DNA from 4 places in the Paenibacillus sp. FSL H8-0104 genome. Region 2 is predicted to be linked to each of the others. Evidence: riboswitches for the same ligand, from Rfam matches in the RefSeq annotation. Region 2 holds a riboswitch; each other region holds the start of a gene.
What was found. Region 2 has a riboswitch for thiamine pyrophosphate ahead of NST38_RS02385 (ABC transporter substrate-binding protein). Riboswitches for the same ligand answer to the same signal wherever they lie in the genome.

Region 1: linked by a shared signal. The riboswitch ahead of tenA (thiaminase II) and the one ahead of NST38_RS02385 (ABC transporter substrate-binding protein) in region 2 are both predicted to bind thiamine pyrophosphate.
Region 3: linked by a shared signal. The riboswitch ahead of NST38_RS17750 (thiamine phosphate synthase) and the one ahead of NST38_RS02385 (ABC transporter substrate-binding protein) in region 2 are both predicted to bind thiamine pyrophosphate.
Region 4: linked by a shared signal. The riboswitch ahead of thiC (phosphomethylpyrimidine synthase ThiC) and the one ahead of NST38_RS02385 (ABC transporter substrate-binding protein) in region 2 are both predicted to bind thiamine pyrophosphate.

Annotation. Positions count from the first base shown of each region.
Region 1 is NZ_JBBOTC010000001.1:3,648,610-3,651,821, reverse strand. It holds gene NST38_RS16195 (zinc-dependent alcohol dehydrogenase) at 1-124, shown strand, start outside; gene NST38_RS16190 (hypothetical protein) at 156-356, shown strand; gene NST38_RS16185 (spore coat protein) at 368-664, shown strand; gene tenA (thiaminase II) at 876-1,538, opposite strand; TPP riboswitch at 1,651-1,748, opposite strand; gene NST38_RS16175 (endo-1,4-beta-xylanase) at 1,955-3,212, opposite strand, start outside.
Region 2 is NZ_JBBOTC010000001.1:498,659-501,870, reverse strand. It holds gene NST38_RS02390 (NAD-dependent epimerase/dehydratase family protein) at 1-669, shown strand, start outside; TPP riboswitch at 813-925, shown strand; gene NST38_RS02385 (ABC transporter substrate-binding protein) at 1,233-2,273, shown strand; gene NST38_RS02380 (thiamine-binding protein) at 2,498-2,788, shown strand; gene NST38_RS02375 (ABC transporter permease) at 2,788-3,212, shown strand, end outside.
Region 3 is NZ_JBBOTC010000001.1:3,995,989-3,999,200, reverse strand. It holds gene NST38_RS17755 (ABC-F family ATP-binding cassette domain-containing protein) at 1-1,343, shown strand, start outside; TPP riboswitch at 1,419-1,528, shown strand; gene NST38_RS17750 (thiamine phosphate synthase) at 1,754-2,416, shown strand; gene thiO (glycine oxidase ThiO) at 2,434-3,212, shown strand, end outside.
Region 4 is NZ_JBBOTC010000001.1:749,870-753,081, reverse strand. It holds gene thiC (phosphomethylpyrimidine synthase ThiC) at 1-1,344, opposite strand, end outside; TPP riboswitch at 1,763-1,876, opposite strand; gene NST38_RS03495 (IclR family transcriptional regulator) at 2,026-2,769, opposite strand; gene NST38_RS03490 (alpha/beta hydrolase) at 3,129-3,212, shown strand, end outside.

The DNA of each region.
Region 1 (3,212 bases), 3.1 Mb from region 2:
GTCTGGCAAAGTGGACCCTGGGGACATTGTTACGCACGTCATTCCGCTCAGCGAGGCCAAGCGGGGCTATGAAGTGTTCGATACAAAAACGGACGATTGCATTAAAGTCATCTTAAAGCCTTAAATATGAATTGATACATGGGAGGACAATCTGAATGGATTCCACATACGCTTTGCATGAGATGCTCGAGGTGCATGAAATAGCTGCGTTCAAGACGGTTTGCATGACAAAATCCAAGACCATGCAAGCTCTGGTAACCGACCCGGAGCTCAAGCAAATTTTGCAACAAGATGCGACATTATCACAACAGCAGCTTCAGGAGCTCGGTGGAGTGCTGTCTAAAGCGACTGTATAGGAGATAAAAAAATGAACCCAATATTAGAACACATGACTGGTCTTAATACGCTGACCGATGACGTGATCGCAATGGATTTTTTGATGAACGCCAAGAGCGGTGTCAGAAACTACGCCATGGCTGTGACCGAATGTGCCACCCCCGAAATCAAACAAATTTTGATGAAACAGCTCGATGAAGCCATAGACTCTCATGAAAAGATATCAAATTACATGGTGCAGCATGGCTTATACCACCCTTACCATATTGCAGAGCAAATTCAGCTCGATCTGAAAAATATTCAGACTGCTATGAACATTCCGTCCTGACACCCTTTTTGATTTTAGCTAGAGACTTCAGTGAACAAAATGTTCCTGTGTCAAGAATTTCAACAATAAAAAAGGCGGATACACTCCGCCCTTTTTTTGGCATCGTCACGAAACACGCATATACAAGCGTTCCTTTACTTAAATCTACTTATTTTTCATCCTGAGACTGTTTATGGACGCTGCTCGCTAATTGAATTAACTATTAGTGAACTCAAGGCTCCAACCTCCATGACATCTCCCAAAAATCAAGCTCAAAGCGACTGCACATCACGAAAATATCTTCCATCCGTTGGTACGTTCCCTCGCTACAGCCTTCTAATAGCTTATCCGTTAACGTCACTAGGGATTGATTGTTGCTGTTGTATTCAGAGGAAGCATATCCTGTGATCCACTCTCCATAAAAAGGATGATCAGCTGCACCTGGCTTTTGAGCAAGGACTTGACCAATCTCCGCATAGCTCCATGAGCAGGCCAGAATGGATACAAGTACTTCTGCTATGCCACCCGCATGGGAAATAGAGAGCATATAGTTAGTATAGGCTGCATTTTTCAGTGCAGGTTTTACCTGGAACACATGATCCTCTGTAATTCCTAATCGCTCCATATAAGAACGATGAATTTTCATTTCACCATTCAGGATGTTATCTACGTTTTTACTAAAAAACTGCATCAATTTGGGGTCGTGCGACTTGACGATACCTAGTGCAAATACACGGGCATAATCGAACAGGTACAAGTAGTCTTGCAGCAAATAATAACGAAATTGTTCAACCGGTAAGGAACCATCTCCGATTCCTTTAACAAAGGGATGCTCGAGACATTCCTTCCACACGGGCTGTGCTGCCTGATATAGTCTCTCTGAAATAGTCAACATGTGTTCCTCCAATTCATAATGTACGTATTAAAAACAAAAAAACGAAACATCCATAGGATGTTTCGCAGACAAATACACTAAAACAAGGGGGTTCGCATGAGCTACCCAAGTACAGTGTTTCATCGTTGCATCCCTACGTTGGCATTATCCAAGTCAGGTAAGGTCGGTTTAACACCCTCTCAGCCGGTTAAGGCTCCCTCGCAAACGGTTGTATGTAGTTGATTACTTTCTTATTCCCATAAAAGAAAAAATAACATCCATTTAGTATATCAAGGGCTGTTAAATATAGTCAAGGCAGATTGTATCGCCCCTCATCACCTTTGGTGACGTATGTAAACGATGAAAACCATCACAACAATGGTTGAGTTTTAGCCACTGTTATGATGTTTTCTATTCTTGCAACTACTGCCGATGGTTTAATGTCCGAGTTTGTTCTTTCCGACAAAAGTGAGTATTCCGTACTGGGAAGTGTTTCTCCAGCTCTCATTGGTCGTATCATTCCACTTGGCTACGCTCTGCTTACCTCCGCCCTGGTTGTCGTTAATTTGAAGCTCGAAACCGAGAACATTTCCTGTTTTGGGCGTCAGTGAATGTAACTGGATTCGGGCTTCTACGAGATATCCTTTATTTGTTTTCTTCACAGCACTTACAAGGCGTCCAGGTGAGGCACCCCCTGCAAAGGTTCCTACATTGTCTGCACTGATTCTGAACTGGGCATCATCATATTGAAAATACGGTGTGCGCTGGTGATTCTCGTCCAGGAAAATCTCAACCGAATCCTGATCCCATGGGTTGATGCTATCTGTGATGATGTTTGGATCAGTGACGTCGATCAGCAGGTATAGATATTCACCTGACCACATTGCGCGAGCCACTGCCTCTGCACCTTCGCTTTGGTTCAACCGGTTTACTTCAATCGGTGCAGCCTTATTCCATGATGTGTCTTTCTTCCCATCAATCTGAACAATCCCTTGTACAGCTTGTGCAGATTTGGGCATAGGGGCAAGCTGAATCACGCCGTATTTGCTTGTATCCTGTTCCTGAGATTGTGTTCGATCATTCCAGTACAGTGGATTATAAGGTTGTGTCCCACTTGAACCGCCATCAGTCACACGGATATCCAATCCGGCTTCATATTCTGATCCGACTTGGATACCACCCCACGGAATGGACAATTCAACCTGATATCCGGCTTTGGTCTCGCGTACACGATATGAACGCTTCTCCACGCCCTCAGCTTTGCCCGACCGCTTAATGATTACATGTCGGTCATCTACTTCATATGAAGTGGTCTTGCCATTATTGAGATCAACAAAGATATCTACTTTGTCATTCACATCTGCCTTCGCATCCTGAACATCCACGAGGATATACAGGTTACTATGATCCCATAAGGTGCGGAAACTGGCTGATCCCGCAGAGTCACCCTTCAGTGGAGTAGACACCGCTTTGTTCCAGAGCGGATCTTGTGACTGTTTTTTGATATCCGGTTTACCCGAAAGTGAGACGGCTCTCTGTGTCAACACAGGCAAGCTGGATTCATCCACAAGTCCCCAGTATGCTTTTTTGGCCTTAAGGGCTGAATCAAACAGCATAGCCTGGTTGTTGTAAGACTTCTCATCTTGGAGTCCCCATAAGGTAACTGAAGAAATGTGGTCTTTGTGTTTTTTGTAC
Region 2 (3,212 bases):
GATTTGAATATCGACAGACTGCATACGTATCAAGGGACAGGCCATGAGATCATGACACTGGATGTGACAGACCCCGAAGCCTGTCAGCATGCTTGCGAAGGCATGGATGTGGTTGTACATCTGGCGGGAGATCCTTCCCCGCATGCCGGATTTTATGAATCGTTGTTGGACATCAATATCAAAGGCACATTTAATGTATTCCGTGCAGCCAAGGACCAAAGTGTACGAAGAGTCATTCTGGCAAGCAGTGCACAGACGATCGAGGGGTATCCCATTGATGCTCAGGTCTATCCGGACATGCCGACACGCCCACGGAATTTGTACGGGGTTAGCAAATGTTTTGGAGAATCGCTCGCTTCCTATTTTGCGTATACCGAAGGTTTACAAAGTGTAGCAATACGTATAGGTGCATATGATGATTTTCAACCGGACGGACCCGTGCTGGAGGCAAGGGATATGAGCGCGTATATTAGTCCGGCTGACTTGTGTGATTTGATGTTCAAAGCAATTACAACTACCGATCTGGAACCCTTCACCATACTGCATGGGATCTCGAATAATCGGTTTAAACGATTAAATCTGGAAACCACTCAGAAACAGGTAGGTTATGACCCAAAATCCGATGCTTTTGCACTCAGTCAGATTGCCTTATATGATTCCCCACGATAATTATTGAAAATAACACATCCAAACAGGCTGTTATACATATGTATAACGGCCTGTTTATAACTTATACGTGTCCCTATCCAGTTCATGACTGGACAGGTCCTACCCTCTGGCCTATAATTACACCTAGTAATGCCCGTAACTTCATAGTTTCCCAGGGGAGTCGGAATTGGCCGGCTGAGAGTGTATCCCACCAAGATACTAACCCTTAGACCTGATCTGGATCATGCCAGCGTAGGAATCGGAGTATATCGAAATGGCACAGCCCTATGGCTGAACGCCACCTCTCTAACGCCTGCACGCGTCCCGGAATACGGGGCGCTTTTTTTGTTACTATCAGAAAGTATAAGTTTGGAAGCATCACCTTCCTGATATTGCAAGAAAAACTGCCGCTAAGCGCAGTCTGGCTTCCTTGAATGACATCGATGGACGTTTTACTTATTCAAAAATAACGTCATCCGGATCTCAACTGGTATAAATCTGTCGATTTATGCAAGATGATTGGATATGAAGCCAAGGAGTACCCCGTGCCAATCGGCCGGACATACCGAAGGAGAGAACCACAGATGAAATGGCGTAAAACGATGGGATTGTTGCTCTTGTGCGTGCTTATGGTGACTGTAGCCGCATGTGGCGGTAAAGAAGCTGCCCCGGCAGAACAGAACAACAACACTAATGCGGAAAGCAGCAACGAAGGTGACACTGCCGCCCTGAAAGATATTAAAGTGGTGCTCGACTGGACACCAAATACGAATCATACAGGCCTGTATGCAGCTGTAGATCAAGGTTTTTATAAAGCCGAAGGCTTGAACGTGGAGATTGTACAACCAGGTGCCGGTGGCGCAGATACAATGGTTGCCTCCAATGAAGTACCTTTTGGCGTAAGTTATCAGGAGAGTGTAACTCAAGCCCGCACACAGGGTGTTCCACTCGTCTCCATCGCAGCAGTTATTCAGCATAATACATCCGGGTTCGCTGCTCCGGCGGATCGGAATATCAAGTCACCGAAAGATTTTGAAGGTAAAACCTATGGCGGTTGGGGTTCCCCAGTCGAAGAAGCCGTGATGCAATCCATTATGGAAGGCGACGGAGCCGATGTATCCAAAGTCAAAAACATTAATATGGGTGACGCCGACTTTTTCACCGCAGTAAAACGGGACATTGATTTTGCATGGATTTTCTACGCCTGGACGGGTATTGAAGCCGAACTGCGCGGGGAGCCCATCGACATGTTATATGTGAAGGATTATTCAGATGCATTGGATTACTACACGCCTGTCCTCGTAACAAACGAGCAGACGATCCAAAACGACCCTGAGTTGGTGAAAGCATTCCTGAAAGCCACCTCCGAAGGGTATCAATACGCAATTGATCATCCCGAAGACGCAGCAAACATTCTGATCAAGGCCGTACCGGATCTGGACAAAGACCTCGTACTGGCAAGCCAGAAATGGCTCAGTCCGAAATACACGGATGACGCCCCGCGCTGGGGTGAGCAAAAACAGGAAGTGTGGCAGAACTACACCGACTGGATGTTTAGCAAAAAACTGCTTGATGAACAGATCGATGTGAGCAAAGCATATACAAACGAGTTTTTACCCCAATAAAATTTCTCATATAAAACGAACTTAAATTTTACACGAGGACGGAGAGGACAGAAATAACGTGAAAAAGCGAAGCGGTCGCCTTTATCACCGGATTTTCCCTTTAGAGAAAGGGAATCAAAAAAATCTGGGGATAACAGCGATTGGAAGGTTATTCTGTCGTCGAAGTGGCAAGTGTAACAGTCATTAGTTCATTTTATATATCACGAAAGGAGCCGTGATCTCTCATGGCAAGCACACTACTTAGTATTCAGGTTATCCCGAAAACGCCAAATGGCGAGAACTCTTATCCTTACGTTGATCGCGCCATTGAAGTTATTCAGCAATCCGGCCTGAAATATCAGGTGAACGCGCTCGACACCACGATGGAGGGGGAACTAGAGGAACTGCTGGAAGTTGTCCGTAAAATGCACGAGGTACTCGTGGAGGCTGGCAGCCCAAGCATCATCTCCCAGATCAAAATCGCCCATAGCCCTACCGGCTTCAGCATGGATACCCTGACGGAGAAGTATCGCTAATGCCTGCCTATTTCAAAAGTGTATGGCCGCCCATTGTGGCGGTTATTCTCTTTATAGCGATATGGCAGGGAGCCGTCTCCCTCTTCCATATTGAGAAATGGATGCTGCCTGCACCGTCCGACATCGCCCGCGAAGCGGCAACCCAGGCCGAACGGCTTGGCATGCACGCTTCCGCAACCATTCAGTTAACGCTGATTGGATTCGCCGCTGGAACAGCGGTTGGATTACTGATTGCGATGGTGCTACATTTAGTCCCTTTTCTCAAGTCAGCCCTGTATCCTTTACTTATTCTTAGTCAAAATATTCCGACCATCGCGCTCGCGCCGCTCCTGTTAATCTGGTTCGGATTCGGGCTACTGCCCAAGCTGATTACGATCATTCTGGTCTGCTTCTTCCCCGTTGCAGTGGCGGCCATGGATGGCTT
Region 3 (3,212 bases), 3.5 Mb from region 2:
ATCTGGATCAGCACACGAAGCTTACGCCAGGCAAAACCATTCGTGACGTGCTTAAGGATGCATTCCTTCCGTTGCTTGAATTGGAAAAAGAAATGATGAATATTACGGACCAGATGGCAGATGCAGATCCAGATAAGCTGGAGCAGTTGCTGGAAGAGATGGGCGATATTCAGGAACAACTGGAACAGGGCGATTTTTATCTGATTGACGTAAAAGTGGAAGAGATGGCCAATGGTCTTGGTTTATCCGCAATTGGTCTTGATCGAGATGTCGCAGCTCTAAGTGGTGGACAACGTACCAAGGTGCTTCTTGCCAAGCTTCTGCTCGAGAAACCTACAGCTCTTTTACTGGATGAGCCGACCAACTATCTGGATGTAGAGCACATTGAATGGCTGTCACGTTACCTGAAGGACTACCCACACGCGTTTCTCTTAATCTCCCATGACACGGAATTCATGAATGAAGTCGTAAATGTCATTTATCATTTGGAATTTGCCAAATTAACGAGATATGCAGCGAACTATAACAAGTTCCTCGAGATGGCTGATATGAATAAAGCCCAGCATATTGATGCATACGAGAAGCAGCAAGAGTACATCAAGAAGCAGGAAGATTTCATTCAGCGTAACAAGGCACGTGCTTCAACTTCAGGTCGAGCGAAGAGCCGGGAGAAACAGCTGGACAGAATTGAACGTATTGATCGTCCAGATGAAGCAGCTAAACCAACGTTCAAATTCAAGGATGCCCGTGCGAGCAGCAAAACGGTCTTTGAGGGCATTGATTTTGAAATTGGATATACGTATCCTTTGCTGCCTAAGATGACAATGACAATTGAACGTGGTGAGAAAATTGCCATCGTAGGTTGTAATGGTGTGGGTAAATCGACGCTGTTGAAAACCATCCTGGGAAAAATATCTCCACTCAGTGGAAAGACTTTCTTGGGAGATTATCTCGAAACGGCCTATTTTGAGCAGGAAGTCCGTGCTGGAAATATCACGCCGATTGAGGATGTCTGGAATGAGTTTTCACATTTGACCCAGAATGAAGTCCGGGGTCATCTCGCTCGCTGTGGGTTGAAAAATGAGCACATTACCCGTCCGCTTAACATGCTGAGTGGTGGAGAACAAGCGAAGGTTCGTTTATGCAAACTCTTGATGCGTGAAAGCAACTGGATTCTATTCGATGAGCCGACGAACCATCTGGATGTAACGGCCAAAGCTGAGTTGCAGCGTGCGTTGCAAGAATTCAAGGGAACAGTGATACTTGTATCTCATGAACCTGATTTCTACGAGGGTTGGGTCACCAAAACATGGAATGTCGAAGAATGGTCTGAGAAAAACTAGACGATTCAAGCAACGTTCAGCAGAAATGAACGGTGACAAAAAAATCCGTCTATGGTAATATAGGCTACAACTTCATATGAACACTAGGGGGGCCGCACGATGCGGCTGAGATGGAAGAATGCGATTCCGGACCCTTTGCACCTGATCTGGATCATACCAGCGTAGGGAAGTGGCGAGCGCGTTTCAGTGAATGACGTGAGCAAACGGCAATCGAAAGAATTCAACCGTCTTGCTTAGTAAATTGAAACATGCAGTTGCGTGTATAACGTTATGGCTATAAGGTCTATAGCTTTATTGCACGAAATGAACTGTATGTATCAGTCAGTCATCTGGTCCTATAATTAATACGCAGCCACTCCCCTACGGGAGTGGCTTTTTTGTGTTTTCATAGCATTCACGTATGGAAGGAGATGAAAAGTACGGTAATTTCTCATGAACGTGTACACGGATCATTTGAACTGCATGTTGTATCTACGGGTGTAGGGAATCAAGCATCTTTTGTAAAAGCTGCAAAGGACGTTTGGCCATGGGTGGACTACATCCATATACGAGAGAAACAACTCTCGTGGCAACAAAAGATCGGTTGGGCTGAAAGTCTGCGTGGTGTTGGCGTTCCATCTTGTCGCATCGTTATCAATGGTTCAGAACTGCCACCACAGAATGACATCTATGGCGGTGTACATTGGGGGCAAGAGGCTATACGTAACTACAACCCTGCTGTTATAAGCAATGTCCAGCGAATTCGTCTGGGTGTATCTGTTCATTCAATCGATGAGGCAAAAATCGCTGAAGAACGGGGAGCCGATTACCTTTTCTTCGGGCATGTCTACTCAACCAACAGTAAGCCTGATCTTGAACCAAGAGGATTATATGCTCTGGCTGAAGTGTGCTCTGGTGTCTCCATTCCTGTCATGGCGATTGGGGGCATCGAACCGGGAAACATTCACGCTATTCTTTCTGCAGGCGCACAGGGAGTCGCTGTGATCTCGAATGTGTGGGCGAGCGATTCCCCGGATCGGGCTGCTGCATTATTAAGGCAGGCTATCGTTGCTACAGAAAGTCTGAGCCGCTGAATCAAGGAGATGAGATGATGAAAGAGATCATTACTGCTAGACCGGATAAAATTCATGCAGAAACGATTATTGTAGGCGGAGGCGTTGTTGGATGTGCCATTGCGTATGAACTTGCTTCCCGTGGACAGGATGTGCTGTTACTGGAGCGTTCGGCGATTGCAGGAGGGACTTCTTGCGCAGCGGCTGGGATGCTGGCAGCAGACAGTGAGGATTTTGCTCATCCTTTGATGGCTAAGCTCGCCAGGCAGAGTAGACAGTTACTTATCGAGCAACAGGAGCTAATGGCTACACTCAGTGAGGTAGAGACTGGCCTGCAACGCCAGGGATTCCTAACTCCTTTTCGTTCATACAGTGAATTAAGTAGCTATAAGAACAATCGGAAGTCTGCGTTGTCTGCTTCTGCTGATGAGGTGTGGTGGGACCGTTCCGTTGTGCAACAGGAGGCATCATGGCTTAACAGAGATACGTATGGAGCCTACTACAGACCTTACGAGAGTGAGATTCTTCCTGTCCATCTAACGAAGGCATATGCTGAATCCGCTCAAGCATTGGGAGCACGGGTTATGGAGGACATACAGGATATACGTGTGCAAGCAAACGAACACGGTGTGCAGGGGATCACCACATCGATCGGTGAGATGAAATGCAAACATGTCATTATAGCGGCTGGATTACAGAGTGAAGAGTTGATGAGACATGTGAATCTGAGCTTGCCTGTGTGGTCGGTAAAAGGTGAAATAGCCGCCGTTCAGTTCTCAGATGAACATGCAGGGTACAGACCTGATAGAACGGTGTA
Region 4 (3,212 bases), 250 kb from region 2:
ACCAATGGCGGATGTGATGTGATCGTAACCCGGGGCAATGTCGGTCGTCAGCGGCCCCAACGTATAGAACGGTGCCTCTTTACAGATCTCCATCTGCAAGTCCACATTCTCCTTGATCTTATGCATCGGCACATGCCCAGGACCTTCGATCATCACCTGCACATCGTGCTTCCACGCAATCTGCGTCAGTTCCCCGAGCGTAGCCAGTTCCGCCATCTGAGCCTCGTCATTGGCATCGTAGATACTGCCTGGACGAAGTCCATCTCCCAGCGAAAACGCTACATCATACCTTTTCATAATCTCACAGATTTCTTCAAAATGGGTATACAAAAAATTCTCCTGATGATGCGCCAGACACCATGCTGCCATAATGGAACCGCCCCGAGACACAATGCCTGTCATTCGCTTGGCGGTCATGGGGATATAACGCAGCAGTACACCTGCATGAATCGTAAAGTAGTCCACGCCCTGCTCTGCCTGCTCAATGAGTGTGTCACGGTACAACTCCCAGGTCAGCGCTTCCGCTTCGCCATTCACCTTCTCCAGCGCCTGATACAGCGGCACCGTACCAATCGGCACAGGTGAATTACGGATGATCCATTCCCGGGTGGTATGGATGTTTTTGCCTGTGGATAGATCCATCACGGTATCCGATCCCCAGCGTACCGCCCAAGTCATCTTCTCCACCTCTTCCTCGATGGAGGAAGATACAGAAGAGTTGCCTATATTGGCATTGATCTTCACATGAAAATGACGACCAATCAACATCGGCTCACTCTCCGGGTGATTGATGTTGGACGGCAGGATGGCCCGTCCACTCGCCAGCTCCTGCCTTACAAATTCCGGTTCCACGCCTTCACGAATGGCGGCGAATTCCATCTCTGCCGTAATGACTCCCTGCCTCGCGTAATGCATCTGAGTCACACAACGTCCTGGCTGTGCCCGCAGCGGTTTGCCTCGTAATCCGGGGTACTCTTCAGCGCCAGCTCTCTTCCCTCCGGGCTTCAGTCCGTTATCCTCCGGTTTAACCGTACGACCCTGATAAGCTTCAACATCGCCACGCTCTGTGATCCAGCGGGTGCGCAGGGCTGGCAAACCTGCGCGGATATCCGCATGAAATGCGGGATCGGTCATGGGGCCGCTCGTATCATAGACACGCAGCGGTTCGTTATGCTCCACCCCTTGGGGAGTATTCGTGTCATGAAGGGCTATCTCACGTTCCGGTACAGCAATGTCCGGCCGTGAGCCCTGAATGTAGACTTTGCGGCTGCCCGGAAAAGGCTGAACCCGTCCGGCCGCGCTTGTTTCCTTTTCCACCTGCTGATCGTTATGTTCCCGTTCCATCGCTTGTTGTCCCATTTGATTTCCTGTACTCATGTTCGCTTGTCTCCTCCTCAGTGTTCGTCGCTTGTTTGGTTGGAATAGTCATTAGCTCACTTACGTACCTGTCCCAAATCATGCGCAATGCAGAGAAGAAAGAGCGATCCTACACCAGACCAGGGGAGACATAATTTATGTACAGTTCACAACAGACCGGAAGGCAGCACAGATCATGGATCTATGGTGACTTCCCTCCTCATCCAAGCCCACTTTCGCAGGTATTGAAAAAGAAGTCGATGGAGTATGCGCTATATCGCCCGTTCCCTGTATATAAAAAAGCCGGTCCCCGAAGGAACCGACTTTTATGTCCATCACCAATAATGCACCTTTATGCAGCTCCTTAACGGAGCCCTACAAGGGTCACATCATGTGGTGGTTGTGGTCATATCGCCGATTACTTCCCTACGCTGGTATGATCCAGATCAGGTGCAAAGGGTCCGGAATCTCATGCGATTCCGTCTCAGTCCGGACAATTCGGACTCCCCCAGTAACGTTAATAAGTTGCGGCTTACATAAGCCGCTGTTCATATTCAATGAAGCTGGCCCCGTTGGGCCGTCCATTACAGAGTAGCGCAACCGGAACATAAAAACAACCTTTATATTCCAAATGATCAAACTCTATTGGAGAAAAAACTTACCTCAACATCAGGATAACATGAGCCCCATTTGCGTAGCAGCATCCTTCAACACAGGTGCGTATTCATGCAATGTCTCCTGTGAGAGTCGGCTGACAGGCCCTGAGACCGAGAGTGCGGCTGCAATATTGCCTCTGCGATCCATAATCGGTACCGATACCGCGGCAGCTCCCGGCTCACGTTCCTCATAACTCGTCGCATATCCGTTATCCCGGATATCTCCCATCTGCGCCAAATACACCGCGGGATCAATAAACACCGGCCATTCCGGCCCGTTCATCAGTTCTTCACGATCCTCGTCCGTGGCAAACGCCATCAGGACTTTGCTGGAAGCCCCCACAGACAGCGGGAGTCTAACACCAACGGGAGCAACTCGGCGGATCGCCTGATCACTTTGCACCGCCTGAATACGAATCCGTTCACTCCCATCACGCAGGTACAGACTCACGGTCTCCCCCAATCGATCTCTCAGTCGCTCCATCGCAGGCAACAGCAGAATAGCGGGATCATCACTGCGGGACATATGAGCTGACAGCTCCCAGATTCGGATGCCAAGTCGGTACTTCTCTGTTGCTGCATCGCGGATCACGAACCCTCGATCCTCCAGCGTAGCCATCAAACGGTGGACTGTACTTTTGTGCAGGCCGATCTGGCTGGCAATTTCGGTGAGTCCCAGATCACTGCGTGTGGTAAAACATAATAATATATCCAGCGCCCGTTCCACAGCCCGGACGGTTAACTTGCGATCTTCCATGGCATAATGCCCTCCTCATGTTTCATCACATGAAACTTGGTTACATAAATTATATGAGAAACGGTCTCATCTGTAAACCAAAAAGAGCCAAAATCAAAATAGGCCAACGTGTAAATTTTCCCTTTTTATAAGACTTAATCCCCTGTAATTTACACACTAAGGTAATGTTACCCATATATCTTAAGAACTATATAACAATTGCGTAACAAATGCCCTCAATCAATTGACTTTGACTATATTGGAACATACGATAAAGATATATTACATTAAGATATCGCTCTGAAGCAGGCTCTGAAATCGACGCAATTCTCTTTTCATGTCGTTGTTATCTTCAACTGAACTTCAAAGGAGGGGCATTCATGTATCAATCATCCCAGAGCGAAGCCCCGCTGCAAACAAAAGTGTCCGATCTGCCCTCTTCCCTATCACCGAGGCTGATTCGG